One region of the Streptomyces sp. NPDC046977 genome, then DNA from elsewhere that is predicted to be linked to it. Evidence: riboswitches for the same ligand, from Rfam matches in the RefSeq annotation. Region 1 holds a riboswitch; each other region holds the start of a gene.
The links. Region 1 has a riboswitch for cobalamin ahead of ABZ883_RS38240 (prenyltransferase/squalene oxidase repeat-containing protein). Riboswitches for the same ligand answer to the same signal wherever they lie in the genome.
Positions count from the first base shown of each region.

Region 2: another riboswitch for cobalamin. It lies ahead of ABZ883_RS20040 (CbtB-domain containing protein); the one in region 1 lies ahead of ABZ883_RS38240 (prenyltransferase/squalene oxidase repeat-containing protein).
Region 3: another riboswitch for cobalamin. It lies ahead of ABZ883_RS20495 (HoxN/HupN/NixA family nickel/cobalt transporter); the one in region 1 lies ahead of ABZ883_RS38240 (prenyltransferase/squalene oxidase repeat-containing protein).

Region 1 covers NZ_JBEYWO010000041.1:5,576-18,816, forward strand. Annotated here, with positions in the region: gene ABZ883_RS38235 (hypothetical protein) at 1-1,187, opposite strand, end outside; cobalamin riboswitch at 1,317-1,392, opposite strand; cobalamin riboswitch at 1,484-1,628, shown strand; gene ABZ883_RS38240 (prenyltransferase/squalene oxidase repeat-containing protein) at 1,848-4,514, shown strand; gene ABZ883_RS38245 (hypothetical protein) at 4,511-5,485, shown strand; gene ABZ883_RS38250 (CbiQ family ECF transporter T component) at 5,491-6,675, shown strand; gene ABZ883_RS38255 (ATP-binding cassette domain-containing protein) at 6,672-8,318, shown strand; gene ABZ883_RS38260 (ECF transporter S component) at 8,315-9,154, shown strand; gene ABZ883_RS38265 (hypothetical protein) at 9,588-10,328, shown strand; gene ABZ883_RS38270 (hypothetical protein) at 10,325-11,254, shown strand; gene ABZ883_RS38275 (GNAT family N-acetyltransferase) at 11,413-11,985, opposite strand; gene tsaD (tRNA (adenosine(37)-N6)-threonylcarbamoyltransferase complex transferase subunit TsaD) at 11,982-13,010, opposite strand; gene ABZ883_RS38285 (HoxN/HupN/NixA family nickel/cobalt transporter) at 13,144-13,241, opposite strand, start outside.
Region 2 covers NZ_JBEYWO010000012.1:142,461-147,740, reverse strand. Annotated here, with positions in the region: gene ABZ883_RS20045 (DEAD/DEAH box helicase) at 257-1,729, shown strand; cobalamin riboswitch at 1,881-2,026, shown strand; gene ABZ883_RS20040 (CbtB-domain containing protein) at 2,064-2,285, shown strand; gene ABZ883_RS20035 (CbtA family protein) at 2,304-3,062, shown strand; gene metE (5-methyltetrahydropteroyltriglutamate--homocysteine S-methyltransferase) at 3,114-5,280, opposite strand, start outside.
Region 3 covers NZ_JBEYWO010000013.1:2,361-15,601, reverse strand. Annotated here, with positions in the region: gene ABZ883_RS20535 (family 78 glycoside hydrolase catalytic domain) at 1-1,640, opposite strand, end outside; partial or broken gene ABZ883_RS20530 (alpha-L-rhamnosidase N-terminal domain-containing protein) at 1,805-2,038, opposite strand; gene ABZ883_RS20525 (alpha-L-rhamnosidase C-terminal domain-containing protein) at 2,186-2,581, shown strand; gene ABZ883_RS20520 (helix-turn-helix domain-containing protein) at 3,035-4,018, shown strand; gene ABZ883_RS20515 (PP2C family protein-serine/threonine phosphatase) at 4,042-5,100, opposite strand; gene ligA (NAD-dependent DNA ligase LigA) at 5,480-7,498, shown strand; gene ABZ883_RS20505 (hypothetical protein) at 7,999-8,586, shown strand; gene ABZ883_RS20500 (PepSY domain-containing protein) at 8,723-10,180, shown strand; gene ABZ883_RS20495 (HoxN/HupN/NixA family nickel/cobalt transporter) at 10,260-11,360, opposite strand; cobalamin riboswitch at 11,388-11,590, opposite strand; gene ABZ883_RS20490 (metalloregulator ArsR/SmtB family transcription factor) at 11,679-12,056, shown strand; gene ABZ883_RS20485 (TerD family protein) at 12,403-13,241, opposite strand, start outside.

The sequences.
Region 1 (13,241 bases):
GTCGTGGTGGCGCCGGTCGGGGTGAGCGTCACGGAGCAGACCTTCAGGTTGCCCGCGCCGTCGTCGACAGTCAGCGCCAGCTTGGCGGCGGTGCCCGAGGCGAAGGAGGTCTGGCTCACCCACTGCGGCGCGCCGACCGTGGTCGGCACGGGCGGGGCCGAGGTGAAGCCGCCGCCCGCCACTGCGCGCAGTCCGTCGATTGACGCGTACGCCTGCGGGGTGGTGTCGCTGGGGAGGTACTTGAAGCCGCCGCCGGGGTTGAACTGCTGGGCGATGAGGAAGTCGACGGGGGTCTTGCCCATGGAGGTGAGGAAGTCGCCGGTCTGCGAGTTGATGCCGCAGGCGTTGAGGCCGGAGACGGCCCAGCCGTTGGAGTCGGTGTTGACGCCGAACATGGAGTTGAAGGCGCCCGAGCTGGCGACGAGCTTGCCCTTGAGGAACGCCTTGGCCTGCACGACGTCCATATCGGTGGCGGGCACGCCGGAGACGCACAGGGCGGCCATGGCCGCGCCGGTCATGTCGATGTCGCTGGTCGCGGCGAGCTGGCTGGCGTTGCCCTCGGCCTTGCTGTAGTTCCAGCCGCCGTCGTTGTGCTGGTTGGCGCGGAGGCGGGTGATGATCGAGTCCCGTAGGGCCTGGGGTATGCGCTGCGTGCCGGACTGGGTCTTGGCACCGTTCAGGGCGAGGGCGGCGAAGACGGTGCCGTTGAAGTTGGCGGACGGGCCGAAGTAGCCGGCTTCCGCGGTCTGCCAGTAGCCGTAGATGTCGGCGACCAGGTTGCGTGACGCGCTGACGCGGGCCGGGTCGATGCCGGCGGCGTAGGCGTTGAGCGTGGCGCGTTCGTAGTCGGTGACGACCGGGGACGTCGACGGCCAGGACGTGGTGGAGAGCAGGTTGCGGTAGACGGTTCTGGCGTTCTTGCTGGTGTCGCCGCCGGGGGTGACGTCGACGACGGCGGTGCCCGCGGCCGCGAACGCGCTGAACGCCCACTCGTTGGACAGCCCGGCGCCGGCGTACGAGCCGTCGGCGGCTTGCAGGGACTTGAGGTAGGCGACGCCGTTGGTCTTCGAGGTGGCGATCTGTGCCGGGGTGGACGTCGCCAGTGCCGGCTGCGCGGTGAGGACGAACGCGCCGAGCACGGCCGCCGCGGCGAGCGCCGGGCGACGGAGGGACGTGGCGAGGGACATGGCCTGCTCCTGGGGTGAGGGACGCCGGCCGGTCGCCGTGCCGGACCCTCGCGAGCTGCGCGTGGGGAGCGGCGGGCATGGCCGCCGTCCGGGACGCGTGGATCGGCTTCCGAGGGTGCATCGCCGTTTGGGCATTCGGGCTCGGGACGGCTCCTCGCCGTCCCACACCGCTGCGCGTCAGCCCCGGATTCTCACCGGATTCCCCCACTCGGCAGCCAGGGACGCTACCCGAACCCCCGTCCCTGCCGCCAGACCTGCCCAGGGCGTCCACCGCGGTCCCGGGAAGGCGGTCTTGACGCTGGATTCGGCGACGTGCTGCAATCCGGCTGATACGCAATGCTGTTCCAGGGGAAGCCGGTCGAATCCCGGCGCTGACCCGCAACCGTAGGCCCGGCATCGTCCGGGCGAGCCGGAATGCCTGGAGCGTGTTCAACAGCGACAGACGCCGTCGTGGACTGCGGCGTGGTTCGACCGGTCTCACCCGGCGGCGGCCTGTCCGCCGCGCGGTGGGGGCCCCTCAACCACACCCGGTTCGTGCCGGAACGATGACGAGGGGCCGTGGTGGGGACTGACAGGCGAAGAGATGGACGGACGGGGCTGCGGAGGACGCGGCGCCTGCCGGCGCTGATATCCACGCTGTTCCTGCTGGTTGGTGCGGGCGTGACGTTTCTCACCGTCCCCTCGGCGGCGGCCGGTCCGGTGGGCGAGTGCACCGCGGACAAGGGCGCGATCGTGGCCGTCGACTTCGCACCGTTCGGCGGCACCGTGGAGCGCGGCTGCGACACCACCCCGACCACCGGCTACGACCTCCTGCACGACGCCGGGTTCACCACCGAGGGCACCGAACACGACGGTCCGGCGTTCATCTGCCGGATCGGCCTCGGCTCGTTCAACTCCGGGACGCAGTACCCGACTCCCACTCAGGACACCTGCGTGCTGACGCCGCCCGCCACGGCGTACTGGTCGTACTGGGTCGCCTCGCCCGGTCAGGACGACTGGAGCTACAGCCAGTTCGGCGCCATGGACCGCAGGCTCCACGACGGCGACGTCGACGCCTGGGTCTACGGCGGAACCGACATCGGGGGCACCACCGGCAAGCCCTCCTTCAGCCCCGACGACGTCCGCGCGGGCGGCGGCGGAGGGCCGAGCGACCCGACGGGCGAGCCCACCGGCGACCCCGGCGACGTCGACCTGGACACCGCCGCAGCCTGGCTCAAGGGCAAGCTCACCGACGGTGAACGCATCGTCGACGACGGCGCCGAGACCCCCAACTACCTGCTGACCACCGAGACCGCCTACGCGCTGGCCGCCGCTGAAGGCAAGAGCCCGGCCGTCGACAAGATCACGGCGTTCCTTGTCACGCACACCGACGACTACGCCTACGCCGCGGGCAAGGAAGAGGCCCCCGACGCCACCGCCGCCGCCCGCCTGGCCCTGCTCGCCGAGATCACCGGCGCCGACCCGGGCGACTTCGGCGGCCACGACCTGACCGGCGACCTCGTCGGCAATGTCTGCCCGGCGGGCCCCGAGTCCGGCGAGCCCACCCCCGGCTGCACGGCCAAGGGCGACTTCCGGAACGCCACTTACACCGACGGTCAGGCGCTGTCGGTGCTGGCCCTGCTGCGCGCGGGCGTCACGCCGCCGGCCGGCACCCTGGACCGGCTGACCCAGGTCCAGTGCGAGGACGGCGGTGCCACCAGCATCCTGATCCGGCCGGGCGAATTCTGCGATGGCGACCCGGCCACCACCGGACTCGTCGCCCTGGTTCTGGAGAACGCCGGCGGCCACGATGAAGCCGTGGCCAAGGCCCACGCCTACCTGAAGAAGGCTCAGCGCGAGGACGGCTCGTTCCCCGGCTGGACCGGCGCGACCACCGGCAGCGTCTCCGCGACCGCCTGGGCGTCGCAGGCCCTGCGCGCACTGGACGACACGGGTCTTGCCGACACGGCGGTCGCCTGGCTGTCCCGGCAGCAGCTCACGGACGGCGGGTTCGGCTTCGAGGAGGGGGCCACCGACTCGTCGCTGTATCCGACGCCGCCCGCGGTCGTCGCCGGAGCCCGGACCAGTCTGGTCGACCTCACCGCGAAGCGCGACGAGCCCACGGACCCGCCGACCTCGCCCACGCCGACCGGCGACCCCAGCAGTCCCGCCGGTGACGGGCCCGATCTGGCCAAGGGCGTCGCGTACCTCACCAGCGCCGACAACCTGAAGCAGGGTCAGTACTACACCGCCGGACCCGGCACCGCGCGGGCCGACTTCGGGCTGACCATCGACGGCGCGTACGCGCTGGCGGCCACCGGCCTCAACGACGCCAAGCTGCGCGGCATCGTGGACTTCCTCGACCACGGTGGCGAGGACGGCGAGAACCGCACCCTCCAGGACTGGACCGGCGTCGGAACCCCGTACGCAGGGGGCGGATCGATCGGGAAGGCCGCGCTGCTGGCCGAGTCCGTCGGCCGTGACCCGCGCGACTTCGGCGGCCAGGACCTCATCGCCGCCCTGGGCAAGGCGGTCTGCACCAAGGCGAGCACCGCGCCCGACGTGTCCTGCCCCGCCAAGGGCGCCTACACCTACGCCCCCTCGGTGTTCTCGCAGACCCTCGCGATCATGGCGCAGCTTCGCGCGGGTGAGAAGACCGCGGCCGCGGCGCCGATCGCGTACCTGGAGAGCCTCCAGCTGGACAACGGTGCCTGGCCGAGCCTGATCCCTTCGACCGGTGACTCCGACGTGGACTCCACCGCGATCGCCGCGATGGCCCTGGACCTGGTCGGCGGCGAGGGCGCGGACCGGGCCGTCGACAAGGCCCTGGCCTGGATCGCCTCCAAGCAGTTGGACGACGGCGGTTTCCCGGGCGCCGCCGGGAACTCCGTCAACTCGGCCGCACTCGCGGTGCAGGGACTGTCCCTGAACGCGTCCGCCTATACCGACGAGATCGCGAAAGCACGGCGCTTCCTGGCCTCGCAGCAGAACGACGACGGCGGCTTCAACGTCGCCAAGGACGGCCAGCGCGGCTCCGATCTGCGGGCCTCCACCCAGGCCGTGGGCGGCGCGACCGGTATCTCCTTCGGTGTGCTGAACCGCGACCTCACGGACACCACACCGCAGCCCACCCCCAGCGGGAGCCCGAGCGCGCCCGTCATCATCACGCCCGACGGCAGCGGCGGTTCCGTCGGAACGGGCGGAGCCAACGGCGGCCAGGAAGGCGCCCTGGCGTCCACCGGCATGCAAGCAGGGGCACTGGCCGCTGCCGCGGCCGCACTGATCCTCGTCGGGTGGCGCGCCGTCGTCATCGCCCGCCGCCGCGCCGACGCCGGAGGCCGGCGATGACCCTCTCCACTGTCGCTCGCGCGCTCGTGCGCGGCACGGCAGCCCTCGGCCTTGCGGCCGCCGCGTTCGGGGCGACCACCGCACCGGCCGCGGCCGACCCGCAGGCGATGGGCCGCTGCACCACCACCTCGGGCGCTGTCCTGGCCGTCGACTTCAGCCACTGGGGCGGTCCGATCCTGCGTTCCTGCGGTACGACGCCGACCACCGGTTACGTGCTGCTCAACCAGGGCGGCTGGCGCACCACCGGCACCGGCCACGACGGCCCCGCCTTCATCTGCCGCATCGGATACAGCGGTTACAAGAACGGCGCCCAGTACCCGACCGCTCGGGAGGACTCCTGCGTCCTCACCCCGCCCGCGTCGGCGTACTGGTCGTACTGGCACGCCAACCCCGGGCAGAACGACTGGGAGTACAGCCAGCTCGGCGCCATGCTCTACAAGCCGAAGCCCGGAAGCGTCGACCTGTGGATCTTCGGCGGCACGAACATCCAGGGCACCGAGGGCCGCCCCACGATCAGCCCCGACCAGCTGCGCGCCCACAACACCAAGCCGCAGGGCGACGTGGGCAAGCCCGCCTCCACATCCAAGGCGCCCCAGCTGCCACCCGGAACCGACACCGGGCCCGCGCCGGAGAAAACGACGGCAGCACCGCCGAAGTCCACCTCCGCCGCACCGAAACCGAAGGCGAAGCCGACGCCCACGCGCTCGCCCAAGCCCTCCGCCTCCAGCAGCTCACCGACTGCGACGCCCTCGTCGTCGCCGTCCCCGTCGCTCTCAGCGTCTTCCAGCGCTACCTCGGCCGCTGGCCCGGCGAGCCCGAGCCCGAGCAAGCGTGTTGTCGACGCCGCGCCTGCGGCTGACGCCGGGTACGACGCGGGTTCGGTCGTGCCGCTGCTCGCGGGCGGCGCGCTGGCCGCGGTCATCGTCGGTGCCGCCGTGGTTTCCGGGCGACGCCGCCGCCGTTCCGAGTGACCGTCATGGCCCGCACCACCACCGCGGCCGCCCCGCTCGTGCCCGGCACCCGGCCGGACACGGGCGGCCGTCGCCTGCCCCGCATCCTGCACCCCGTCGCCTGGTGGATCTGGGCACTCGCCCTGGCCACCGCCGTCAGCCGCACCAACAATCCGCTGCTGCTCGTCCTCGTCCTCGCCGTCCTCGGCTACGTCGTCACCGCGCGGCGCACCGAAGCCCCCTGGGCGCGCGGCTTCGTCTACTACCTCTACCTGGCCCTGACCGTCGTCACGATCCGTGTCGTGTTCCGGGCCGTCTTCGCCACCGGCATCACCCCGCACGACCACTTCCTCTTCTCGCTGCCGCACATCCCCACCCCCGACTGGTACGCGGGCATCCAGATCGGCGGCCCGGTGTCGCTGGAGGCGGTGCTGTCCGCCGCGACCGACGGGCTGCGGCTGGCGTGCATGCTGTGCTGCATCGGCGCCGCGAACACCCTGGCCAACCCCAAACGCGCATTGCGTGTCCTGCCGGGCGCTCTCCACGAACTGGGTGTCGCCGTCACCGTTGCGATCAGCGTGGCCCCGCAGCTCGTGCAGAGTGTGCAGCGCGTCGCGCGCGCTCGCCGCCTGCGGGCCGGCCGCGGCAAGGGTCTGCGGGCCCTGCGGGGCATCGTCGTCCCTGTGCTGGAGGACGCGCTCGAACGCTCCCTGCGTTTGGCCGCTGCCATGGACTCCCGCGGCTACGGCCGGGTCGGTACGGCCACCGCGCGCTCGCGCCGCCTGACCGGGGCGCTGATGCTGCTCGGCATGTGCGGCCTGTGTGCCGGCGCCTACGGGCTCCTCGATGCGACGGCGCCCCGTCTCCTCGGCCTGCCTGCGATGGTGGCCGGGGCCGTGTTGTGTGTCGCGGGGCTGCGGCTGGGCGGCCGGCGGGTCACCCGCACCACGTACCGGCCCGACCCGTGGAGGTCGGCGGAATGGGCGGTCGCCGGCAGCGGCGTGCTGTCCGCGGTGCTGCTGTTCGCGGGCCTGGGCTACGACCCTGCACAGCTCAACCCCACGTTCTACCCGCTGACCTGGCCCACTCTGCCGCTGGTGCCGACCGCCGCGATCCTGCTCGCCGGCACCGCCGGGTTCCTCGCCCCGCCCCCGAGCCCGCCCCCGCACGCGTCCGTCGCTCCCCGCACCGAGAAGGCCCCCGCCACGTGATCATCTTCGACCAGGTCACCGTCCAGTACGACGACGCGGCCGGACCCGCCCTGCGCGACGTCGACCTGACTGTGGAAGAGGGCGAGCTGTGCCTCGTCGTCGGCCACACCGGCGTCGGCAAGTCCACCCTCCTCGGCGCCGTCAACGGACTCGTGCCCCACTTCACCGGCGGCACCCTCCAGGGCCGCGTCACCGTCGACGGCCGCGACACCGCACACCACCCGCCCCGCGAACTCGCCGACGTCGTCGGCGTCGTCGGCCAGGACCCCCTGGACGGCTTCGTCACCGACACCGTCGAGGAAGAACTCGCCTACGCCATGGAACAGCTGGCGATCCCGCCCGCGACCATGCGCAAACGCGTCGAGGAGACCCTGGACCTGCTCGGCCTCGCCGACCTGCGCCACCGCGCCCTGTACGAACTCTCCGGAGGCCAGCAGCAGCGCGTCGCGATCGGCTCGGTCCTCACCGCCCATCCGCGGGTGCTCGTGCTGGACGAACCCACCTCCGCGCTCGACCCCACAGCAGCGGAGGAGGTTCTGGCCGCGGTCACCCGTCTCGTCCACGACCTCGGCGTGACCGTCCTGATGGCCGAGCACCGCCTGGAACGGGTCGTGCAGTACGCCGACCGCGTCATCCACCTGCCCGGCGACGGACGCGCGGTGATCGGCGAACCCGCCGCCGTCCTCCGCGACGCCGGCATCGCGCCCCCGATCGTGGAACTCGGGCGCGCCGGCGGCTGGGATCCGTTGCCGCTGTCCGTACGCGACGCCCGGCGCCGCGCGGCGCCGCTGCGCACCAGCCTGGCCGGGCACGACCCGGGCCCCGTCCGCCCCGCCCCCGCCGCCGTCCCGCCGAAGCTGCTCACCGCCCGGGGCGTCACCGTCAGCTACCGCGGCGTGCCCGCCGTCCGCGAGGTCGGCCTCGACCTGCACGAAGGCGAGATCACGGCCCTCATGGGCCGCAACGGCTCCGGCAAGTCGTCCCTGCTCTGGGCCCTCCAGGGCTCCGGAGCACGCAGGGCCGGAACCGTCGAGGTGACGGGGGAGCACGGACCGGCACGCGATCCCCACACGATGTCCGCCGCCGACGCACGGCGCCTTGTCGGCCTGGTCCCGCAGACCCCCGCCGACCTCCTCTACCTCGAAAGCGTCAAGCAGGAACTCGACCAGGCCGACCACGAGTCCGGCCCCGGCGAAGGCGCCCGTGCGATCCTCGACCGCCTGGCACCCGGCATCGACGACGCCACCCACCCGCGCGACCTGTCCGAAGGCCAGAAACTCGCCCTCGTCCTCGCCGTCCAACTGGCTGCCGCACCCCGCGTCCTGCTCCTGGACGAGCCGACCCGCGGCCTGGACTACCGGGCCAAGACCGCACTCATCGGCATCGTCGACGCCCTCGCCGCGGAGGGCCGGGCCGTCGTCATCTCCACCCACGACGTCGAGTTCGCCGCCCGCGCCGCCGACCGCGTCGTGGTGATGGCCGAGGGCGACATCGTCGCCGACGGACCCACCGCGGACGTCATCGTCGCCTCACCCGTCTTCGCCCCGCAGACTGCCAAGATCCTCGCCCCGCTGCCGTTCCTCACCGTGGAGCAGGTCACGTCGGCACTCGGCATCCACGCGGACGGCGAGGCCCGCCCATGACACGGCTCTCCGCACCGGCCATCCGGCTCACCCCCCGGGCCGGCATCGTCATCGCCCTGGCCGCGTTCCTCGGACTGGTCGCCTTCTTCTGGCCGTTCGTCGTCGCACCCGGCACATTCGGCGCCTCCTACACCCCGCCGCTGATCTTCGGCGTCCTGCTCGTCCTCGTCCTCAGCGTCGTCCTCTCCGAGATCGCCGAAGGCGGCATCAACTCCAAAGCACTCGCCATGCTCGGCGTCCTGTCCGCCGTCAACGCCGCCCTGCGCCCGCTCGGCGCCGGCACCGCCGGCATCGAGACCGTCTTCTTCGTCCTCGTCCTCGCCGGACGCGTCTACGGCCCCGGCTTCGGCTTCACCCTCGGCTGCACCTCCCTGTTCGCCTCCGCCCTCATCACCGGCGGCGTCGGCCCCTGGATGCCCTACCAGATGTTCGGCTGCGCCTTCGTCGGCATGCTCGCCGGATTCCTGCCCCGCGCCACCGGCCGCCGCGAAGTGCTGATGCTGGCCGTCTACGGATCATTGTCCGGCTACCTCTTCGGCTTCCTCCTCAACCTGTCCTTCTGGCCCTTCTCCCTCGACCCCAACAGCTCCATCGCCTACCTGCCCGGCCTGCCCTTCACCGAGCAGTGGCACCGCTACGTCGCCTTCGACCTCGCCACCTCACTCGGCTGGGACACCGGCCGCGCCGTCACCAACTTCGTCTGCATCCTCCTGGCCGGCCCCGCCGTCCTCACCACCTTCCGCCGCGCCGCACGCCGCGCCCGCTTCCAGGCACCCGTCCGCTTCGCCCCGCACCGAAGCGAGGGGGCTCGTCTCCACAAGCCGCACGAAGGCTGAGGGCGGTCTGGAGCCACCCACCGGGACTTTGGCCAATGTGGAGCGCGCCGTGTGGTGAAGGCGGATCCGCTGATCGACAGGGGCGAGGCCCGACTCGGGGGAACGAGTGCGGGCGTCACAGGTGAAGTCGTTCTCCCGGGCAAGAACAAGCAGCCCTGCACGAGCGGTAGGCCGCAGGGTGGCGCCGTACGGGTGTGCCTTGCGACGCTCGTGTGCGGGCCGGTGAGTTCATCCGTTCTCCATGTGATCGTCGGGAAATGGTCCGACTGGTTGTACAGAGTGCGGTTTCGGCACGTGTCATCGCGCCGTTGATGTCCGCTCCCACAGGCCGCACGAAAGATCCGCGCTCTTGTCCCTTCAGTTCCCAGCCCGTTTGAGGCGTTCGGTACGGCCGGCGCCGGGCACTGCACTGGCGGGGGCCGCGCTGGCGATCGTGACCGCCCTGGCCGGTCCCGCCCCTTCCGCCTCGGCCCACCCGTTCGGCCCGCCGTCCACCGCCGGGGCCGGCGTCCAGGGCTCCCGCCTGCTGATCGCGTGGAACACCGACAAGCTCGACTGGGTGGCACTCGGCCAGTCGCTCGGGGTGTTCGGCGGCCAGGGCGGCGGAGCGAACTCCTCGAACCTGTCGTTCACGCAGCGTTTGCAGGAGTCGCCGACCATCCGCAGCTACCTGCTCAAACACATCACCGTCGCGCAGGGCGGACACCCCTGCCACGGCGCTGTGGTGGGGGAGATGCGGGACTTCCTGGCGCGCGGAGCCCAAGTGGCCTTCGACTGCCCGGCTCCGGTGACCGCGGTGGACGTCACGATCACCTCGCTCACCGACCTCCACCCGGCGTATCGGACCATGCTCACCTCCACTGGTCCCGCTCAGACGCAGCCGACGCTCTTCACCTCCGCTCAGCCGACTGCGCACGTCACGTTCACGGCCTCCGGGGGCAGCGTCCGCAGGACGGTCGTGGTCTTCGCCGGCGGGACCGTGGCCGCCGCCCTGGCCATCGGCGGGTTCGTCCTCTGGCGGTCGCGCCGCCGCAAGGCCGCCCAAGCGGTGGGCCCTTCCGCTGTGGCGGCACACGCCCCGACCGGATCCCCGCTCCCGCCGGGTTCGGACTCCACCGCGCACGACACAGCACCCGCCGAAGCCGGCACCGCCGGTACCAGGAGCAACGCATGACAGGGATAGGCAGTCTCGACAACCACCTGATCGCCCTCTTCGACGGGCGATCCCTGTTCTGGGTGGTCCTGGTCGTCGCACTCGGCGTCGGCGCCGCTCACGCGGTTGCCCCGGGCCACGGAAAGAGCATCACGGCCGCTTACCTGGTGGGAACGCGCGGTCGCGCCAAGGACGCGGTGCGCCTCGGCGTCATCGTGGCGACGATGCACACGTTCTCGGTCCTCGTCCTCGCTCTGCTGTGGGTGGGGGTCAGCAGCACCGCGGTCAGCACCAGGACCGCCACCGCTTGGATGCAGGCCGCGGCAGGAGCAGTCGTCGCGATCGTGGGTGTGGGCCTGGTGTACCGGCACTTCCGCGACCGCCGCCGTTCCCATGGGCACGGACACGAACACGGTCACGCGCACGGACACGGTCACTCGCACGGGCCTGACCACGGCCACTCGCACGGTCACGCGCACGGCCATGACCACACGCACGACCACCACAGCCACGACACGGCAGTGCAGGACGAGACCGCTCACGCGCACCACCACGTCGAGCAGTTGACCAACCCGTGGTCCCGCCAGGGCCTGACGGCGCTGGCCCTCTCCGGTGGTCTACTGCCGTCGCCGTCGGCGTTCCTGATCTTCGTCAGCGGGCTGCTGACAGGCCGCGCACTCGGTGCCCTGGCCATCGTGATCACCTTCGGCGTCGGGATGGCGGTGACTCTCACGGGCGTCGGTGTCGCCACCATCCGGGGATTCTCGTTCGTGGAAGGACACTTTCGCGGCCGGTCGGCCACTGCCAAGCTGAGGTCGTGGACTCCCGTTCTGGCCGGTGTGGCGGTGGTGACGGCGGGGTGCTTCTACATCTTCAGCGCGGTCTCCACCTTGCAGGACGAAGGGGACGACCTGGTCCCGACGTCCAGCACGGCGAGGCTTCCGTAGCACGCGGCAACTCCTTCTCATGCGCGCGTGAGGACATCACGGAGCGGGCTCAGGACCGCAGGGAGCTGCTCTGCGGCGATCCCTTCGGTCGAGGAAGCGGCGGCGGATCTCGGCGGTGCGCAAGGCGAGCTCCGGGGCGGGGAACGGGTTCGGGGAATTCACAGGGGCCGCGCGGCGGCAGCGCGGTCGGGATGGCGCGGGCCGAGGAGGACGGTGATCCCGGTGCTGTCGTCGGCCGGGTGGGTGGCCTGGGTCCAGCCACGGCGGCGATAGAAGCGCAGGGCCTGGGTGGCCTGGACGGAGGTGAGGAGCCATGCCCGATTGCCCGGGGCACCTGAGGTGACGGCGTCCAGCAGGCCCGTCGCGACGCCGGTGCCCTGCGCGGTGGGCCGGACGGCCAACTCGTCGACCTCGCGGGCACCGCACAGCCAGGCGTCCGTGCGGCCGGGGCCGAGGGCGGCTTGGACCAGGCCGTAACAGCGGCCCGAGGGGAACGGGGCGGGAGTCGTCCAGGCCGTGGCGAAGCCGAGGACTTCCCTGCCGTCATGAGCGAGTGCGGCGGTGAAGCCCGGCCGCGCGATGTCCCGGGCGAGGCGGTCGAGGAAGCCGTCCGCCTCCTCCTCGCCCTCGTTCCACGGCGGTGAGGAGAACGCCTCCCGGTAGGCGGTACGCAGCGCCGGCGCGTGACCCAGGAGCTCGTCGGCGGAGACCACGCGGACGTTGGTGCTCATGCTGCGGGGGCCAGGATGGCACGTTCGAGCGGCGCGGAGGGGTCGATCGACACGTCCAGTGGTGCGGGCCGGGCGCCAGCACGGACCAGGAGGTCGCCGACGGCGGCGATCATGGCGCCGTTGTCGGTGCACAGGCGCAGTGGCGGTACGCGCAGCCGGATTCCGGCGGCCGCGCACCGTTCCTCGGCCAGCGCCCGTACCCGGGAGTTGGCGGCGACGCCGCCGACCACGACCAGGTCGCGCACGCCGTGCTCGCGGCAGGCCGCCAGTGCCTTGCGGGTCAGGACGTCGGCGATGGCTTCCTGGAGCGAGGCCGCGGCGTCCGGGACGTGGCCGCCGGGGTGGTGTTCGGCCCAGCGGGCGGCCGCGGTCTTCAGTCCGGAGAAGGAGAAGGCGTACGGGTCGTCGCGCGGCCCGGTCATCGGGCGGGGGAAGGGAATGGCGCGGGGGTCGCCGTCGCGGGCGGCGCGGTCGATGGCGGGTCCGCCGGGGTAGGGCAGGCCGAGTACGCGGGCTGCCTTGTCGAAGCACTCGCCCGCGGCGTCGTCGAGCGTGTCACCCAGATGGATGATCGGGTCCCGGGCCAGGTCGCGGACGAGGAGCAGCGAGGTGTGGCCGCCGGAGACGATCAGCACCACGCACGGGTTGGGCAGCGGGCCGTGTTCCAGGGTGTCGGCCGCGACGTGTCCGGCCAGGTGGTGCACGCCGTAGAGCGGCACGCCAAGGCTGTACGCATAGCTCTTCGCGGCCGCCACGCCGACGTGCAGTGCCCCCGACAGTCCCGGGCCGGTGGTCACGGCGACGGCGCTGACGTCGCGCAGGCCGAGCCCCGCGTCGGACAGGGCGGCACGCACCACCGGGCCAACGGCGTGGACATGGGCGCGGGCGGCGATCTCGGGCACGACACCGCCGAAGCGGGCGTGCTCGTCCATGCTCGACGCCACGGCGTGGCCGAGCAGTCGGCCGTTCTCCACCAGCCCCGCACCGGTCTCGTCGCAGGACGACTCGATGCCCAGGACCACCATGTTCGCCTCCCGGAACCCCTTATTGCGTAGTTATTGCAATTGCATAGTAAGGGCATCTGTGGGCACGCGAACGCCCCGGACCGGTCGGCGTGGTTCAGGGGCGTTCGGAGCGGGTGGAACCCGAGGCGGTGGCTCAGTCGGCGGGCTGGTCCGCCGGGCGCAGGTTCGCCGTCCACTTCTCCTCGATGCGGCCGAACTTCCACACCAGCAGGGCCACGAGCCAGGTGGCGA
Region 2 (5,280 bases), on a different contig from region 1:
GTCACACCGCCGTCGCCGTCCCGCCCGGAAAGCCCGGAAAGGCGGCCCCGGCGGGTAAACTTCCGGCGAGCAGCGCCGTCGCCCGGGCGTCGGCGCCCGGCGCCGGCACGCACGACGCACCTGGGACCCCCGCGCCGAAGGGACGGGGCCGTCGCTGCCGGTCACCATCTTGTCTTCGGCTCGTTCTGGCGACTCCCCGGCCGCACCGCCCCACCGGGAATGCCTCGATGCGCTGCCCCGTCGAGGAAGGTCCCCCATGAACCGTTCGCCCCGCAACGACCACCGCTCCGGCCAGGCGGGGCGTTCCCGTCAGCAGGTTCCCGGGCGCCCGGCCGGTACGGGCCGCCCCGCGGCGGCCCCGCGAGGCGAGTTCGCGGCACCCGAGACGGTCACTCCCGGTCTGCCCCCGGTCGCGGGGTTCGCGGAGCTGGGACTCCCGTCGCCCCTGCTCACGACCCTGACCGCGCTCGGCGTGGAGCAGCCGTTCCCCATCCAGGCGGCCACGCTGCCGAACGCGCTGGCCGGCCGCGACGTCCTGGGCCGGGGCCGCACCGGCTCCGGCAAGACCCTGGCCTTCGGCCTGGCGCTGCTGGCCCGCACCGCGGGACAGCGTGCCGAGCCCAAGCGGCCCCGTGCCCTGGTCCTGGTGCCGACGCGGGAGCTGGCCCAGCAGGTCACCGAGGCACTCACCCCGTACGCCGAGGCGCTGGGCCTGCGGCTCGCCACCGTGGTCGGCGGTCTGTCGATCGGCCGGCAGGTCGGCGCGATCCGGGCCGGGGCGGAGGTCGTCGTCGCCACGCCCGGCCGCCTGAGCGACCTCGTCGGACGCCGTGACGCGCATCTGGACCACGTGCGGATCACGGTCCTGGACGAGGCCGACCAGATGGCCGACCTGGGCTTCCTGCCGCAGGTGACCGAGCTGCTGGACCTGGTGCGCCCCGACGGCCAGCGGATGCTGTTCTCCGCGACCCTCGACCGGAACATCGATGACCTGGTCCGCCGCTACCTCACCGATCCGGTGGTCCACTCGGTCGACCCCGCGGCCGCGGCCGTCGTCGCCATGGAGCACCACGTGCTGTACGTGCACGCCGCCGACAAGTTCGCCGCCGCCACGGAGATCGCCGCCCGGGACGGCCGGGTGATCATGTTCCTGGACACCAAGCACGCCGTCGACCAGTTCACCCGGCACCTGGAGGGTTCGGGCGTGCCCGCGGAGGGCCTGCACAGCGGGAAGTCCCAGCCGCAGCGCACGCGGGCGCTCGCCCGCTTCAGGACCGGCGAGGTGACGACCCTGGTGGCGACCGACGTCGCCGCCCGCGGCATCCACATCGACGATCTGGATCTCGTGGTGAACGTCGATCCCCCCGCCGAGGCCAAGGACTACCTCCACCGCGGTGGCCGGACCGCCCGCGCCGGGCGCTCGGGCACGGTGGTGACTCTCGTCACCTCCCACCAGCGCAGCGCCGTGACCAGGCTCATGTCCGACGCCGGTATCCGCCCCACGATCACCCAGGTGCGTTCCGGCGAGGCCGCGCTGAGCCGGATCACCGGGGCCCAGGCCCCCTCCGGAGTCCCCGTCGCCGGTGCGGCGCCCGTGAAGGCGCCGGCGCGCGGCGGTGCTCCCTTCCGCGGCCTGGGCACGCGGCCCGGGAAGGAGTCGCGCAAGGCGGCCGAGGCCCGGCAGATGGCCGCGGCCCGCGAGGCCGCACGGATCCGCCGGGGCAACTGACGCAAGGCACCGGGGTCGCGGCGCCCTTGCGCCGCCGGTGCCGCGTCAGATCACGCGCTGGCTCCGGGAGTTGCCCGGCCTCCCGGCGTAATCCTCCAGGCAGACACCCCGTCGGCGACTCCCGGGCCGGGGCGCGGTCTTGGCCGGGGGTACCGCGGCGCGGTACGGTTTTCCGGATACGACGACGGCATGACGGAATCCGGTGGAATCCCGGGACGGTCGCGCCACTGTGAACCAGACCGGCCTCAGGGCCGGAACGCCTGGTGAGTCAGACCCGCAGCCGACGTCCTGTGCACCACCGAGATGGGACGCGAACTCCCGAGGAGGACCTGCCATGGCGCAGCCTGTCGCCCAGCCGCCAGTCACCACCCACGTCATACCGGCCAAGCTGCCGCTGAAGGACATCGCCCCGTGGGCGGTCTTCATCGGCGTCCTCATGCTGATCCTGCTGTACTTCGTCGGTGCCGAGCAGGGCGCCACCTCCGTCGTCAACGGCGCGGACGTCCACGAGTGGGTGCACGACGCCCGCCACCTGCTCGGCTTCCCCTGCCACTGACGAGGACCTCGCGCAGCCATGAACTCCGCAACCGTGAGGAACCTCCTCGTCCGCGGCATGCTCGCCGGCCTGGTCGCCGGCGCGCTGGCCCTCCTTGTCGCCTACTTCCTCGGTGAACCCAGCGTCGACAACGCCATCGGCTTCGAGGAGGCGCACGCCTCCGGGCACGAGCACGAGGTCGAACTCGTCAGCCGCCACCTGCAGTCCACCGCGGGGCTGGCCACCGGCATCCTGCTCTACGGCGTCGCCTTCGGCGGAATCGCCGCGCTGGCCTACTGCTTCGCGCTCGGACGCGTCGGCCGCTTCTCCGCCCGTGCGACAGCCCTGCTGCTGTCGGGCTGCGCGCTGCTGGCGGTCTACGTCGTCCCGTTCCTCAAGTACCCGGCCAACCCGCCGTCGGTGGGCGATCCGGACACCATCGGCAAGCGCACCACGCTGTACTTCCTGATGATGGTGCTCAGCGTACTGCTGGCGATCGCCGCCGTGATCGTCGGCAAGCGCCTGGCACCCCGCGTGGGCACCTGGTACGCCACGGTCGTCGCGGTCGGGGCGTTCGTCGTCGCCATCGGGCTGGCCTACGCGTTCCTGCCGGTCATCAACGAGGTGCCCGCGGACTTCCCGGCCACGCTGCTGTGGCGGTTCCGCCTGTCGGCCCTGGCCATCCAGCTGACGCTGTGGGGCGGCTTCGGCCTCCTCTTCGGGGAGCTGGCGCAACGCCTGCTGTCCCCCCGGCCCGCGCCGTCCGCGTCCGGCCGGGCGGTACCGGCGGCCAACTGAGGCATCACCCGTCGAGAGGGCCCGCGGAACCGTCCGCGGGCCCTCTCGCGTTCAGGACGCGGGGAGTTCGGAACGGACGGTACGGGCCGCCGCGACCAGGTTCTCCAGGGAGGCGCGGGTCTCCGCCCAGCCGCGGGTCTTCAGCCCGCAGTCGGGGTTGACCCACAACCGCTCGGCGGGGATGGCCTCCAGACCCTTCCTCAGCAGGGCGGCCGCCTCGTCCACGCCCGGCACGCGCGGCGAGTGGATGTCGTAGACGCCGGGCCCGGCCTCGCGCGGGTACCCGTGCGCGGCGAGTTCGCGGGCGACCTGCATGTGGGAGCGGGCGGCCTCCAGGCTGATGACGTCGGCGTCGAGGTCGTCGATCGCCGCCACGATGTCACCGAACTCGGCGTAGCACATGTGGGTGTGGATCTGCGTGTCCGGACGCACGCCACTGGTGGTCAGCCGGAACGCCTCGGTGGCCCAGGCCAGGTAGCCGGCGCGGTCGGCGGAGCGCAGCGGCAGCGTCTCGCGCAGGGCGGGCTCGTCGACCTGGATGACCGGCGTTCCCGCGCGCTCCAGGTCGCCGACCTCGTCGCGCAGGGCCAGGGCGACCTGGCGCGCGGTATCGGCGAGGGGCTGGTCGTCGCGGACGAAGGACCAGGCGAGCATGGTGACCGGACCGGTGAGCATGCCCTTCACCGGCCGGTCGGTGAGCGAGCGGGCGTAGGCCGTCCACCGCACGGTCATGGGCTCGGGGCGGGAGATGTCCCCGGCGAGGACCGGCGGACGGACGTAGCGCGTGCCGTAGGACTGCACCCAGCCGTGCTGGGTGGCGAGGTAGCCGGTGAGCCGCTCGGCGAAGTACTGGACCATGTCGTTGCGTTCGGCCTCGCCGTGCACGAGGACGTCCAGCCCGGTCTTCTCCTGGAAGGAGATCACCTCGCCGATCTCGGCCTTGATGCGCTCCTCGTACTGCGCCTCGCCGATCCGGCCGGCCCGCAGATCGGCCCGTGCCGTGCGGAGTTCCGCGGTCTGCGGGAACGAGCCGATGGTGGTGGTCGGCAGCAGGGGCAGGCCGAGGTGGGCGCGCTGGGCCGCCGCCCGCTCGCCGTACGGCTGCGAGCGGCGGGCGTCGGCGCTCGTGACCGCCGCGGCCCGTGCCCGTACGGCCGGGTCGTGGGTGATGGGCGACGAGGCGCGGGACGCCAGGGCGGCGCGGTTGGCGGCGAGTTCCCCGGCGATGGTGCCGGTTCCCCGGCTCAGTCCCTTGGCGAGGGTGACGACCTCGGCCGTCTTCTGCCGGGCGAAGGCCAGCCAGCGCAGGATCTGGGGGTCGATGTCGCGCTCGGCGGCGGTGTCGAGCGGCACGTGCAGCAGGGAGCACGAGGCGGCCACGTCGACCCGGTCGGCCAGTCCCAGCAGCGTGCCGAGGGTGGCGAGGGACTTCTCCAGGTCGTTGACCCAGATGTTGCGTCCGTCCACGACGCCGGCCACCAGGCGCTTGCCGGGCAGGCCGCCCACCGCGGCGAGCGCGTCCAGGTTGGCGGCGGCCGCCCCGGTGAAGTCGAGCGCGAGCCCGTCCACCGGTGCCTTGGCGAGCACCGGCAGGGCCTCGCCGAGCCGGTCGAAATAGGAGGCCACCAGGAGCCTCGGCCGGTCCTCGAGAGCGCCGAGGCGCCCGTACGCCCGCTCCGCGGCGCCGAGTTCGGCGGCGGTGCGGTCCTGCACGAGCGCCGGCTCGTCGAGCTGCGCCCAGCCGGCCCCCGCGGCACGCAGATCGGCCAGGACCTCCGCGTACACCGGCAGCAGCCGGTCGAGGAGGGAGAGCGGCTCGAAGTCCGCGGGGGCGCCGGGGGCGGGCTTGGCGAGCAGGAGGTAGGTCACGGGGCCGACGAGGACCGGCCGGGGCGCGAGGCCGAGGGCGAGGGCCTCCTTGACCGCCTCGACCTGCCGGGACGAGTCGGCCGCGAACACGGTGTCCGGACCGAGCTCGGGGACGAGGTAGTGGTAGTTGGTGTCGAACCACTTCGTCATCTCGAGCGGTGCCGTGTCCTGGGTGCCGCGCGCCATCGCGAAGTAGCCGTCGAGCGCGTCGGCGGCCACGGCCTCCCGGTGCCGCGCGGGGACGGCGCCCACCATCACGGTGGTGTCGAGGACGTGGTCGTAGTACGAGAAGTCGCCGGTCGGCACGTCGTGCACGCCGGCCTCGGCGAGCCGCCGCCAGTTCGCGCGG
Region 3 (13,241 bases), on a different contig from region 1:
ACGAGATGCTCCCCGGCGGGGACAGAGATGGCCGACCGCCCGGGCAGCTCGATGATGCCGGTGCATCCCGGGGGCACGATGACGGTGGCGACGAGTTGGTCTCCGGTGAGCTCCCAGGACAGCGCGGCGGTGCCGTAGGGGGTCTCGTGCCGGGTGCGTGCCCAGGTGATGCCGCCGCCGGGGCGGGGGCGGTAGGTGATGGCGCGGTAGCCGGGTTCGGCCGGGGCGATGCCTCCGACGACGCGGTGCAGCCAGTCGGCGACGGCACCCAGCGCGTAGTGGTTGAAGGAGGTCATGCCGCCGGGGTTGAGGGTGCCGTCCGGGCGGAGGCTGTCCCAGCGTTCCCAGATGGTGGTGGCACCCATGGTGACCGTGTAGAGCCAGGACGGGCAGTCGGTCTGGGTCAGCAACCGGTAGGCGACATCAAGGTGGCCGGTGTCGGTGAGCGCGTCGCAGATCAGGGGGGTGCCGACGAAGCCGGTGGCGATGCGGGCGTCGTCCTCCAGGACCAGTTCGGCCAGCCGGTCGCCCGCGAACTGGCGCAGGCCTGGATCTTCGAGAAGGCCAAAGGCAAGGGCCACACAGTAGGCGGTGGGGCTGTCGCTGGTCATACGGCCGCCGGCGCGTACGTAGCGGCGGCGGAAGGCGTCGGAGACCTCGTCGGCCAGCGTCCCGTACTGGTGTGCCGCGTCCTCGTGGCCGAGAGCTCGGGCTGCCCAGGACAGGTGACGAGCGGACCAGGCGAAGTAGGCGGTCGCGATGAGGTAGCGATCGGTACGGGCACCGGCCGGGTCGTCCGGCGGGGCGATGGGGTCCAGCCAGTCGCCGAGCTGGAATCCGGTGTCCCACAGCCGACTTGATCCGGACAGGCGTTCCATCAGGTCCACCCATGCCCGTCCCATGGGGAAGTGACGGCGGAGCAGTTCGAGGTCACCATAGCGCTGGTAGAGCACCCATGGGGTGAGAGTGGCCACGTCGCCCCAGGCGGCGCGCGGTTGGATGGGGGTCCACATCGGGGCACCGGGGATGACGGGTACGTACCAGGGGATGGTGCCGTCGGGGAACTGCTCGACGGCGACGTCGTCCAGCCACGAGTCCAGCATGCCGACGCAGTCGTACAGGAAGCTCGCGGTGGGGGCGAAGACCTGGATGTCCCCGGTCCAGCCGAGGCGTTCGTCGCGCTGCGGGCAGTCGGTGGGGATGTCGACGAAATTGCCTCGCATGCTCCACAGGACGTTCTCGTGGAGCCGGTTGACCAGGGGGTCGCTGCACTCGAACCAGCCTGTGCGGACCATGTCCGTGTGGTGGACCCGCGCTGTGACGGCGTCGCCGGTCAGCTCTCCCGGCCAGCCGCTGACCTCGGCGTAGCGGAAGCCGTGCAGGGTGAAACGCGGCTCCCAGGACTGTTCTCCCGAGCCGTCCAGGATGTAGGTGTCGGTGGCGGCCGCGAGACGCAGTGGACGGGTGGCGAGCTCCCCGTCCTGGAGGACTTCGGCGTGGCGCAGGGTGACGGTGCAGCCGGCGGGGCCGTCGACGGTGATGCGCAGGCGGCCGACGAGGTTCTGCCCGAAGTCGAGGACGTACCGGCCCTCGTCCTTGGCCGTGATGGTGACGGGGTGCACTTCTTCGGTGCAGCGCACCGGCGGCCCCTTGGGGGCGACGAGGGTCCGTGGGTCACGGCTGCCGGTGGCGACGGTCCCAGGCGCCGGTCCGGTCCCCGTGCGGGGTGGACCAGCGGGGGGTCGTGCAGGCGGGCGTCGAAGGTCTCGCCGTCGTACAGGCCGCTGAAGAGGATCGGGCCGGTGGAGGCCTGCCAGGTGGGGTCGGTGGCGACGACGGTGGTGGTGCCGTCGTCGTGCGTCACTTCGAGCTGGGCGATGAGGGACTGATCGGTGCCGTAGAGGTTGCGGTGGCCGCCGTCGAAGCCGAAGCGGCCGCGGTACCAGCCGTCGGCGAGCCAGGCCCCGATGGTGTTGGCGCCTTGAGCGAGGAGCGAGGTGACGTCGTAGGTGTAGTAGCGCAGGCGCCGGCCGTACACGGTCCGGCCGGGAGCGACGGTGTCGTCACCGACCGGCGCCTGCGGCGGACCGCGGCACCGCCGTGATGCGGGCGGTCACCTCGGCCGCTGGGCTGGACGGGACTCGGCGAGTACTGGGAGTCCAGCAGCCGCACGCGCAACCACGAGATGTTCGGCTCCGTCGGCCAGTGGATGTACGAGGACCTCGCCGGAACCCAGGCCACGGCCCCCGGTTACCAGCAGATCGCCATCAGGCCGCTGATCACGGCCGGCCAGGGCATCGACAGCGCATCGACCTCCTACCGGTCCGTCAACGGCAAGATCACCTCGTCGTGGTCCCAGAACTCCTCACGGATCACCTTGAAGGTCACCGTCCCCGCCAACACCACCGCGAAGATCTACGTCCCGGCCACCGACCCGGCAGCCGTCCAGGAGAGCGGTACCGGCAAGACCTACACCGCCGCCAAGGCCCCCGGAGTCAAGCTCACCGGCACCCAGGGCGACGCGGTCGTCTACACCGTCGGCTCCGGCACCTACACCTTCACCACGTCCCAGAACCGGTAACCAACACCCGTTGCAGGGCGCTCACACGCGCAACAACTCAGTACGGCCGGGACGCGAGCGTCCCGGCCGTACGTTCGCTCGGCTACGACCATCCGTCCGGACTCACCGCACCGCCTCACACGAGATCACCGAGCCGGCGTCGATGCACCACTCCAGCGGACGCGACCGGCCCATGCGGCCCGCACACTTGCGATATCGACAGCCGGCGACGACCGACCGCGAGACGGGATGATGTCACCGTCGGATGCTGGGCCGTTCTGCCGGACCGGGATGACGTCGCCGGCCGGCCTGCCTCGCTTCGCTCCTGCGGTTACCGCAGTCTCCTGCCACCTCACCCCGTCTCGGAAATCAACGATTTAGGATAGTTCATGTCGGAATTCCGGCCGCCCTGAGCGCCGGTGTACAGGGTGCTCGGGGTGTCTTCCCTGTGACTCATACCGACATGGCGACATCGTGATCAAGACATTCCGCACTGACCTCATACCCCCCAGTGAGCGGGCGGCGTACTGGACGGAAGCCGTCCATCAAGCGATCACCCGACTGCAGATCCGACCTGACAGGGAGCGCGCGGTGCGCGGTGCCCTCTGGTCGGTCTCGCTGGGCACCATCCGCCTGCACCACGTGGAGGCGAGCCCCCAGCAGATGGCCCGCACGCGCGGGATCATCGCCAACGACTCCAGCGGCACGCTCATCGTCAGCCTGCAAGCGGCGGGCAGGAGTGTCGTGACGCAAGACGGACGGGAAACGCTTCTGTCGCCGGGGGACTTGGTACTCATCGACTCCCGACGGCCCTTCTTCCGGGACTTCCTCGGCAGTTTCCGCCAGAACATCGCGGCCGTCCCTCTCGAGATGCTGGACGTCCCCGACTCGGATCTGGCCCGCGTCACCGGCCGGGTGTTCCCCGCCACGCACCATGTCGGGGGGATCCTCGCTTCCTACGTCAGCAGGATCGCCGCGGCCGCGGAGTCCCACGCCTGCCTGTCGGGCACAAAACGGTATCTGGAGCAGGGAATGGTCGACGTGCTCACCGCGCTGGTCGCACATGAAGGGCGGCTCGGCGCGGATGTCTCACCGACCGCTGAGGAAACGCTGCGGCTGCTGATCCGCGAATACATCAGGAACCACTTGAACCGGCCCGACCTGTCCGTGACCGTGATCGCGGCCGCACACCACGTCTCCGTACGCTACCTGCACAAATTGTTCGAGGGCGAGGCCATGAGCGTCAGCCGGTGGATCCACCATCAACGCCTCGAGGCCTGCCGCGAAGACCTCTCACGCCCCGATCTGGCGGGCGTGCCGGTGGCGACGATCGCGCAGCGATGGGGCTTCGGCAGCCCCGCGCACTTCAGCCGGGCCTTCCGCGCCACGTACGGCATCTCCCCGGTCGAGTGGCGCCGTATGACCAGGAACGAGAAATCCGGACCGCATCGGCGATGACTCCGCGGCTGCTCCGCTCGGCATCACCGCCACGGCACGGACCCGGCGTCGTCATCCGACGGATCCGGGCCCGCGGGGCGGGGGAGCATCGGCCCGCCACCTTCCAGATGGCGGGCCAGCGCGATCATCGCGAGGTCGTCGGCCGGCAGGGCGCCGCAATGCGCGACGATGTCGTCCAAAATCTCCGCCAGGACGTTGTGGAGGTGACCTTCGCAGCACCGGCGCCGGTCGTGCCATGTCCACGTGGCGGCACGTTCGAGCAACGGAAAGCAGACCCCACTGCAGTCACGAGCCTCGATGAGCCCATCCGTGTACAGCAACAGCGTGTCTTGCGGGCCGAGTTCAAAGACGCTCTCGCTGGAGCCGGCGTCACACAGCGTGGTCAGCCCGAGCGGGAGGCAAGGCGTCCCGGCGAGCAACACCGGCTCTCCCCGACGTGCCCGCACCGGGGGTGGATGCCCGAAGCTGACCATGCGGACGACCGACTCCCCGTCGGGCACTTCCAGAATCAGCACGGTCGCGAAGTCCTCACCCACGTCGGAGCGGGTGCCGTCGTCGGCGTCGGCAAGGTGCCGGAGGTAACTCTCCTCCAGGCGGCAGGACACCTCCGTCAGGGAGACCGCCTGCGGTGCCCACTCACGGAAGGCCCCGAGGATGGCGATGACGTCGAGGAACGAGGGAAGTCCGCTCCCTCGTACGTCACCGATGATGATGCGGGTCGCCGTGTCGGACCGGGCGACCGCGTAGAGATCCCCACCCACTCGAGCGGGTCCACCACGAGCACGGTAGACGGAAGCGAGGTGCAGGCCGCCGATGCGCGGGGGCAGCGGCCGCAGCAGGACACGCTCCACGGCGTCGGACACGGCACGTGCACCCGCCACCCGTCGGCGGTACAGGCGCAGGAGCCGGCCGCATGCCACGGCCGCTGCCGGCGCGGTGACCAGTTGCACGACGTCACAGGCGACCCTCAGACGGAAGCACAACGACACCGCCGCACAGATCGTCAGGACACTCAGCAGTGAACCCGCGACGAGCACGAGCTGTTCGACGGAACTCTCCGCACATTGCTCAAGATCGGCCATGCTGCCCACTCCTTCCATCGCGCACGTCCGGACGGCCGGGCAGCGGCGGCCGCCGTGGCCGGCCGCTCACCGGAGGTCCGGAGAGGGACGAGCCCCGACCGTAAGAGAGTCGGACCCACGGATGTTGCGCGGTTGCGCACGACCTGTTGACCGAGCGCGCATACCGAACCGGGCGCGCGCCGGATGCCGGACCGTTGCCCAGACTGGGGTGCCGCCGACGGGGCGGCCGGTGGGCTCTCCGACGCCGGTCGGCCCGCCTGCCCAGCTGCGGGCCGACATGCACCGCCCACACCGGGAGCTCCCCGTCGCTGGAGCCTGAGTGTCCGGCCGCACGGCGGGCGGAGGGGCGGTGTCAGACCTGTGCGCGAGGATGCGAGGCATGACGACAGTAATGCCCGCTCCGTTCGCCGACCGCGCCGCGTATCACTCCGCCGTCGAGGAGGCACTGGCGGCGTGCGCCGCCTACTACGGCGACGGGACCAGCCCGCTCGACGATGCCGCCTACGACGTCCTGGCCGGCCGCATCCGGGCCTACGAGCTGGAGCACCCCGGCGACGTCCGGGAGGACTCCCCCACCGGCAAGGTCGGCGGCGGCGCGGCCCCCACCGGCGACGTCGCCCACACGGTGCCGATGTTGTCGTTGGACAACGTCTTCAGCGGCGAGGAACTCGCCAAGTGGGACGCCTCGCTCACGCGACGCCTCGGCGCCCCGGCGGCAGGTGGTTACGTCGCGGAACCCAAGCTGGACGGCGCCGCGATCGCCGCCCGCTACGTGGACGGGCGCCTGGTCCAGCTCGTCACCCGCGGCGACGGAGCCTTCGGCGAGGACATCTCGCACGCGATCGGCTCCATCGTCGGTCTTCCGCGGGACTTGAGCACACTCGCCACGTTCGAGGTCCGCGGCGAGGTCCTTCTGACCCGGGAGCAGTTCCTGGCGGCCAACGCGATCCGGCAGGCTCACGGGGCGAAGGTCTTCTCCAACCCCCGCAACGGCACGGCCGGCACGCTGCGGGCCAAGGACAGGCCGTACGTCATCGAGACGACGTTCTACGCCTACGGCGTGGTCGGGCCGGCCGGCGACACGTACGAAGAGATGATGGCTGCGGTCGCCGCCACCGGGGTGCAGACCACGGCGGCAACTGCCGCGGGTCTGCGGGTGCTCGCCACCGTGGCGGAAGTCCAGCAGCGCGTCGAGGAGATCGCGGCCCTGCGCGCGGAGCTTCCCTTCCACATCGACGGCGTCGTCATCAAGGCCAACGCGGTCGCCGAGCAGGAGAAAGCCGGACTCGCCACCCGCCATCCGCACTGGGCGACGGCCTACAAGCTGCCCCCGACCGTGTCACGGTCCAAACTCCTGGCCGTGGAATGGAACGTCGGCCGCACCGGCGTCATCGCCCCACGGGCCGTGCTGGAGCCGGTTGAGGTGGACGGCAGTGTCGTGCAGTACGCGACGCTGCACAACCCACGGTTCATCCGCGACAGCGGTCTCATGATCGGCGACACGGTCGGGGTGTTCAAAGCGGGCGACATCATCCCGCGCGTGGAAGCCCCGGTGGTGGAACTCCGCACCGGCGAGGAGACGCCGATCGTGCTGCCCGACGCCTGTCCGAAGTGCGGCGGCGAGATCGACAGTTCGGGTGAGCGGTGGGAGTGCGCGAGCGGCGCCGGCGGGGGCTGCGGGCTGCTCGCCGCCCTGCGGTATGCCGTCGGCCGCGACCAGCTCGACATCGACGGCCTGGGCGTCACCTACATCGAGGCCATGGTCGACAGCGGCGCGGTCGCCGACGTCGGCGACCTGTTCACCCTCAGCCGCGAGCAGTTGATCGACGCCACCCGCAGCGAAAAGCGGGCCGACACCGTGCTGGCCCAGATCGAGGCGGCCAAGACCAAACCTCTCAACCGTGTCTTCTGCGCTCTCGGTGTGGTCCGCACCGGCCGCACGCTGTCACGGGAGATCGCACGGTACTTCGGCACCATGGACGCGATCCGCGCAGCGGACGCCGATGCTCTCGCCGCGGTGCCGAAGCTGCCGGGCGCCAACTCCGCGAAAATCGCCGCGCACATCAACGCGTTGGGGCCGGTCATCGACAAGCTCGTCGGCGCGGGCGTGAACATGGCCGAGCCCATCGTTGCCACCGCGGAGGGCGGCCCGCTCACCGGCGAGGTCGTGGTGATCACCGGTGGGATGCACGGCCCGTTGTCGGGACGGAACCGCACCGAGATGAACGACCTCGTCAGCCAGGCCGGTGGTACCTCGTCCGGCACCGTGTCGAGGAAGACGACCATCCTGGTGGCCGGCGAGGGAGCCGGATCGAAGCTCAAAAAGGCTCAAGAGCTCGGTACCAGGGTCCTCAACGAGGTGGAGTTCGCGGACCTCATAGCCGACTACCTCACGTAGGTCGGGGGCCGGTACACCTGCTGACGGGCTTCAGCGCGGGCCGAGTCGCCACAAGGCAGATGAGACGGACACCGGATTCATCGTCCCCGGCAGTCGCGCAGTCGCGCAGGCCGTCCGGCCTCAGCAGGCCGATGCCGGGGCGGACCTCCAGGGCTCGCGAGCGTGTTCGATCGCGCTCGCCTTCACGACTGCGGTGGCCTTTTCAGCCGGCTGTGCGCGAGCCGGGCTGAGGAAGACCTCGGCCATAGGCGGGCGGCGATGGCCGGTTGACACTCCCGGCCCCACTGATGACTCGGGCCCACACCGCATCGTGTGCGTCTGCGGCCGACACGAAGTCCTCCCGGTCGACGCCATCGCGCTGTCGCCTTCCATGATCTGCGCTAGCACAGCCGTGGGCGCGCCGGTGGTGCTTCCGTGCGCCCCATCCCTCATTCGGGTGGTGAATGGCATCATTGCTGCTCATGACGCCCGGGCCTGCCTTCCGTCTCGCACGTGCCGCGGTGTTCGCGGCCGTGTGTGTCGCGGTGACGGGTCTTGGACATGCGCTGATGTCGCGGTCGGTTCCGGGCTGGGCGGTGGGGTACGCATTCGCCGCGACGACCGCCGGCGCGTGGTGGCTCGCGGGTCGGCGTGAGCGCGGCGCGGCAGTGGTGACGGTCGCGACCGTGGTGACCCAATGCGCCTTGCACGGCTGGTTCCGCCTCGCCCAGGCCTTCGCCGCCGCTCCGTCGGGTGTCGGGGACGGTGCTGTCGGCCATCAGGTTGCGGGCTCCGCGGAAGCGATGCCCATGAGCAGCGCCGCGATGAGTGGCTGGTCGCCTGGCATGTTCGGCGCGCACGCCCTCGCGGCGGTGCTGTGCGGCCTGTGGCTGTGGCGCGGTGAGGCTGCTGCCTTCCGGCTGGGCCGTTCCTTGGCCGCGTTCGTCTTCACTCCATTGCGCGGGGCCTTCCTCGTCCATGTCGTCGTCAGCCCACCGGCCCCGGCGACGCGAGTGTCCCTTCACGCCCCCTCGCGGCTGTCTCAGCAGGCGGCCCTGTGGCACGGCGTCACACGGCGCGGCCCGCCGCGGCCGGCGATGTGCTCCTGACCGTCCGTCTCGCTGACATGCGATGACGGGCGCAGTGCGGTGTGCCCGCACGCCGTACCGCCGTTGAGGCGGACACCATCGTCGGCTTCGTGAGCGCCCGCGTCCTGTGCGCCGGGCGCCGATTGGGGATGCACCCATGTCATCGACACAAGAAGAAGCGTCAAGAGACAACGCCCTCATAGCGGCATCGGCTGCTCCGGGAAGCGGTCCGGAACAACGGGGCCGATCGTGGAAGGGGGTACGGGCGCTGCTCGTGCGGTTGCACTTCCACGCGGGTGTGTTCGTCGCCCCGTTCCTGCTGGTGGCCGCTCTGACGGGCCTGGCCTACACCTTCACACCCCAGCTCGACCAGCTCGTGTACGGCGATCAGCTCGGCGTGGCGAAGGTGGGGGACGCAACGCGCCCGCTCGCGGAACAGATCGCCGCGGCCCGGAAGTCCCACCCTGAGGGCACCTTGTCCTCGGTGATCACGCCGCCCGGGCCGGAGGACACCACGCGGGTGGTCCTGTCGCTGCCGGAACTGGGCGAGAACCAGCGCACGGTGTTCGTCGACCCCTACACCGCCGAGGTCAAGGGGGCGCTGACCACGTGGTACGGCTCCACCCCGCTGACGACGTGGCTGGACGACCTGCACCGCAATCTGCACCTGGGCGAGACCGGCCGCCTCTATTCGGAGGTTGCCGCCAGCTGGCTGTGGGTGATCGTCGCCGGAGGGCTCGTCCTGTGGCTCGGACGCGCCCGCGGGCAGCGCGCCAAGTCGGCACGCGGTGTGCTGCTGCCCGACCGCTCCGCAGGCGGAGTGCGGCGTACGCGCAGTTGGCACGCCGCCACCGGCGTATGGCTCGCCGTCGGTCTGCTCGGTCTCAGCGCCACCGGCCTGACCTGGTCCCACTACGCCGGTGCCCGGTTCGGGGAATTGCTGAACGCGGCGAAGGGGCACGCGCCCGCGCTGGTCACCGCCCTGCCCGGCGGTACCGGCGCCGGCAAGGGCGAGCCTGCGGGGCACGCCGGACACGGCACGGGCGCCGGCGCGGCGACGGCCGACCCCGCAGCCTTCGACGCGGTCCTCACGGTCGCCCGCGAGGCCGGCCTCGGTGGCCGGGTGGAGCTGACGCCGCCCGCCGATGCGACGAGTGCGTGGACCGTGGCGCAGGACGACGACCTCTGGCCGGTCCACTACGACCAGGTAGCCGTCGACGCCGCCAAGGGCAAGGTCACCTCGGAGAGCCGTTGGGCCGACTACCCGGTCCTGGCCAAGCTCAGCAAACTCGGCGTCCAGGGCCACATGGGCCTGCTGTTCGGCATCGTCAACCAGATCCTGCTGGCGCTGATCGCGGTCGGCCTGATCTCCGTCATCGTGTGGGGCTACCGCATGTGGTGGCAGCGCCGCCCCACGCGTGACGGCCGCACGGCGGCCCTCGGGAAGGCCCCCGCACGAGGAACGTGGCGACAACTCCCGCTGCCGGTGCTGATCATCGGCGTCCCGGCCGTCGCCGCGCTCGGCTGGGCCCTGCCCCTGCTGGGCATCACGCTGATCGCGTTCCTCTTCTACGACATCGTGTTCGGGCTCTACTTGCGGCGTCCCGCCGCCTGACGTCGCGGCAGAAGAGGGGACGGGGGCTGCCTCCGGTCGGGCACACCACTGTGCCCGACCGGAGGCCACCGAAAGAACGTCAGACGCTCCCCGCAGTTCGCGCCGCCCAGCGATCCTCGACCTTGGCGACGCGCCAGTACGCGATCGCGACGGCCCACACGACGACGAAGAGGCCAACGATCACGTAGCCGACGTTGTCGAGATCGAGGCCGGCGACCCAGCCGGTGAGCCCGTCCGTCATGTCGAGCTTGTCGTGCAGGACCCCGACCAGTTCGATGGTGCCGATGACGAAGGCGACGGCGATGGACAGACCGGTGATGGTGAGGTTGTAGTAGACCTTGCGCACGGGGTTGGAGAACGCCCACTGGTAGGCGAAGTTCATGAAGGTCCCGTCGAGGGTGTCGAACAGGCTCATCCCGGCGGCGAACAGCAGCGGCAGGCACAGGATCGCGTACCAGGGCAGACCGGCGGCGGCTCCGCTGCCCGCCATCACCATCAGCGCGACCTCGGTGGCGGTGTCGAACCCGAGCCCGAAGAGGAAGCCGAGTGGGTACATCTGCCCGGGACGGGTGATGGAGCGGGTGAGCCTGCCGAGTACGCGGTTCATGAACCCCCTGGATTCCAGGTGGGTTTCGAGCTCCCGTTCGTCGAAGAAGCCCGTACGCATCTTCTTGAAGACCCGCAGTATGCCCAGTAGGGCGACGAGGTTCAGCAGGGCGATGAGATAGAGGAACGTGCCGGAAACGGTGGTTCCGACCACACCCAGCGCCTGGTGCGTTCCGGAGTCCTCGTCCGCCAGGGTGCCTGCCAGACGGGCACCGCCGGCGACGAGCGCCGCCAGGGCCACCACGACGCTGGAGTGCCCGAGGGCGAACCAGAAGCCCACGGAGACCGGGCGTTTGCCGTCCGCCATGAGCTTGCGCGTGGTGTTGTCGATGGCGGCGATGTGGTCGGCGTCGAAGGCGTGCCGCATTCCCAGGGTGTAGGCGGTGATACCGAGGCCGAGACCGAAAGCCTCGGAACCGACCCGGTAGTCGTTCGGTATCACCAGCAGGAACAGCACACCGAAAGCGACGACGTGCAATGCGGCGATCACGGCCATCAGGCCCGCGGTGCGGAGCGTGTCCTCGCGCCGCCAGCGGAACGGGCCGGCGAACGGGGCAGATGGGGGCAGGGTCATGCGGTCACGCTCCAGCACCTCGTGGATCAACTCGTGAGATGCCGCGGCCGGTCTCCTGGCTTACGGGCGAAGCGCGCCCGCCCCTGCCTTCCCGGCCTGTGAGGACCAGTGGCACCGCCGAAGCGGGAGGGGGCGGGAACTACCCGATCACAGTGGCGAGGGCCGCCCCGGACTGAGCCTTCCATCGGCTGTCACCGGTCTTCCCGAGCACCACGGCGCCATCACCCTAGGAGCGCGGGCACTCCGCCTGCAAGGCTGCACAGGTGCAGAGACGCACAGGTATTCAAGATCACATCCCGGGCTGCCAGGATGGCGCCCATGCACCTTGTTCCCGCCGAGCGGGCGGGCCACCGAACCATCGACGGCCACCGTGTCTGCGACGCTGTCGCCGCCATTGGAGAACCTGGGCATGTGCGGGCCTGGGCGGATCGCTTCTCGCTGCTCGCCGATCCAGGCCGTCTCGCGCTGCTGCTGGCTCTCCGGACGGCGGGGCCGATCGCGGTCACGGACCTGGCGGTCGCCACGGGCATGACGGACACGGCGGTCTCCCAGGCCCTGCGGCTGCTGCGGGCCGCCGGCATCGTCACCGGTGACCGGCAGGGCCGGATCGTCCGCTACCGCATCGTGGACGAGATGACCGGGCAACTGCTGGGACACTGCGCGGCGCCTCAAGGAGACGGGGCCGCCGACATGTGACGTTCCCATCGCCCGCCGGTCGACGATGAGCTGGTTGACACCCGGCGCCCGCGAGACGCCTTTGACGGGTGAACGAGAGCCTGCGGCGACATGGTGGACCGGGGTCGGGACGGGCAGGTGAGCCCGGCGGGCCCGCTTGCCCCGCACACCGTGCGAGCGGGGCCGGACGCGCGGGAGCCGTCAGGCGCCGGAGGCGGTCTACGCGGCGGTGAGGCATGCCCCAATGCCTCTACACCGATCGCGCACTCCTGCCCAACTTGTCCACGTGTCCTTTCCCGTGTTCGATCCCACACCTGCTTGAGGTCGGTCCGTGGGAGGAAAGGGTCAAGAGTGGGACGGCGGCCAGCTACCTCGTCTTGAATTCGACCTTGCCTGCGCTCATCCGAAAACTGCCACTGGAGTACAGCATCGGCCGGGCCTCCACGTGATTCCCGCTGTACTTCTCAACATGCCGAATCTCAATGCCACCAGGGGCGGTGAAGTCGATCAACGCAATAGCAACCCAGTAAGACAGGTTGCGATTATTGAACAGCGGTACTGTGACAGTCGAGCCCCGCCCATCGGTTACAACTGCCCGGGCACCATACGACTTGAACGAGCCGACACCATTCTCAACCGCACTGTACGCGCAGATGAGAACATATCCCTGCAGGTCGGGACGCCGGATCGTGATGGTCTCCCGCCCCGGCCTCCGGGAATCGCCATCTAGGGCGATGAATGGCGGAGCCATGAGCGATCCCAAATTCCGGTAATAAATCACCTGTTCGGATTTGCTCGGCTTGGCACCCTTGGGCGTCACCAGACTCCGCGGAACATGCAACGCGTAGAGATCCAGATCGGCCCCGGCCCTCCGTCTGGCATCACTGCCTCCGTTCCATTCGAGCATGGCCGTTACAGCGAGGCTTGGATCTTCCTTTCTCATGTTGATCGTTGCCTGGCCACCCTTGGTGAGCACAACCCGTCCCAGAGGGCCCGGCGGGGGCAGCGGTGTCACCGGCGGCCGTTGCAGTGCAGCGGACGGAACGGCAGGGGCGCGAACCGGCTGGGCACTTGTCGCATGGTGCGACGTGCTCGGCGACTCAGGTGGCGTTGCAGCCACAGCGGCCGAGGCGGGGCCAGGGTCGTCCACGACGATCCCGAAATCCCCGGCCAGACCCGCCAACCCGGTGTCCCAGCCCTGCCCCA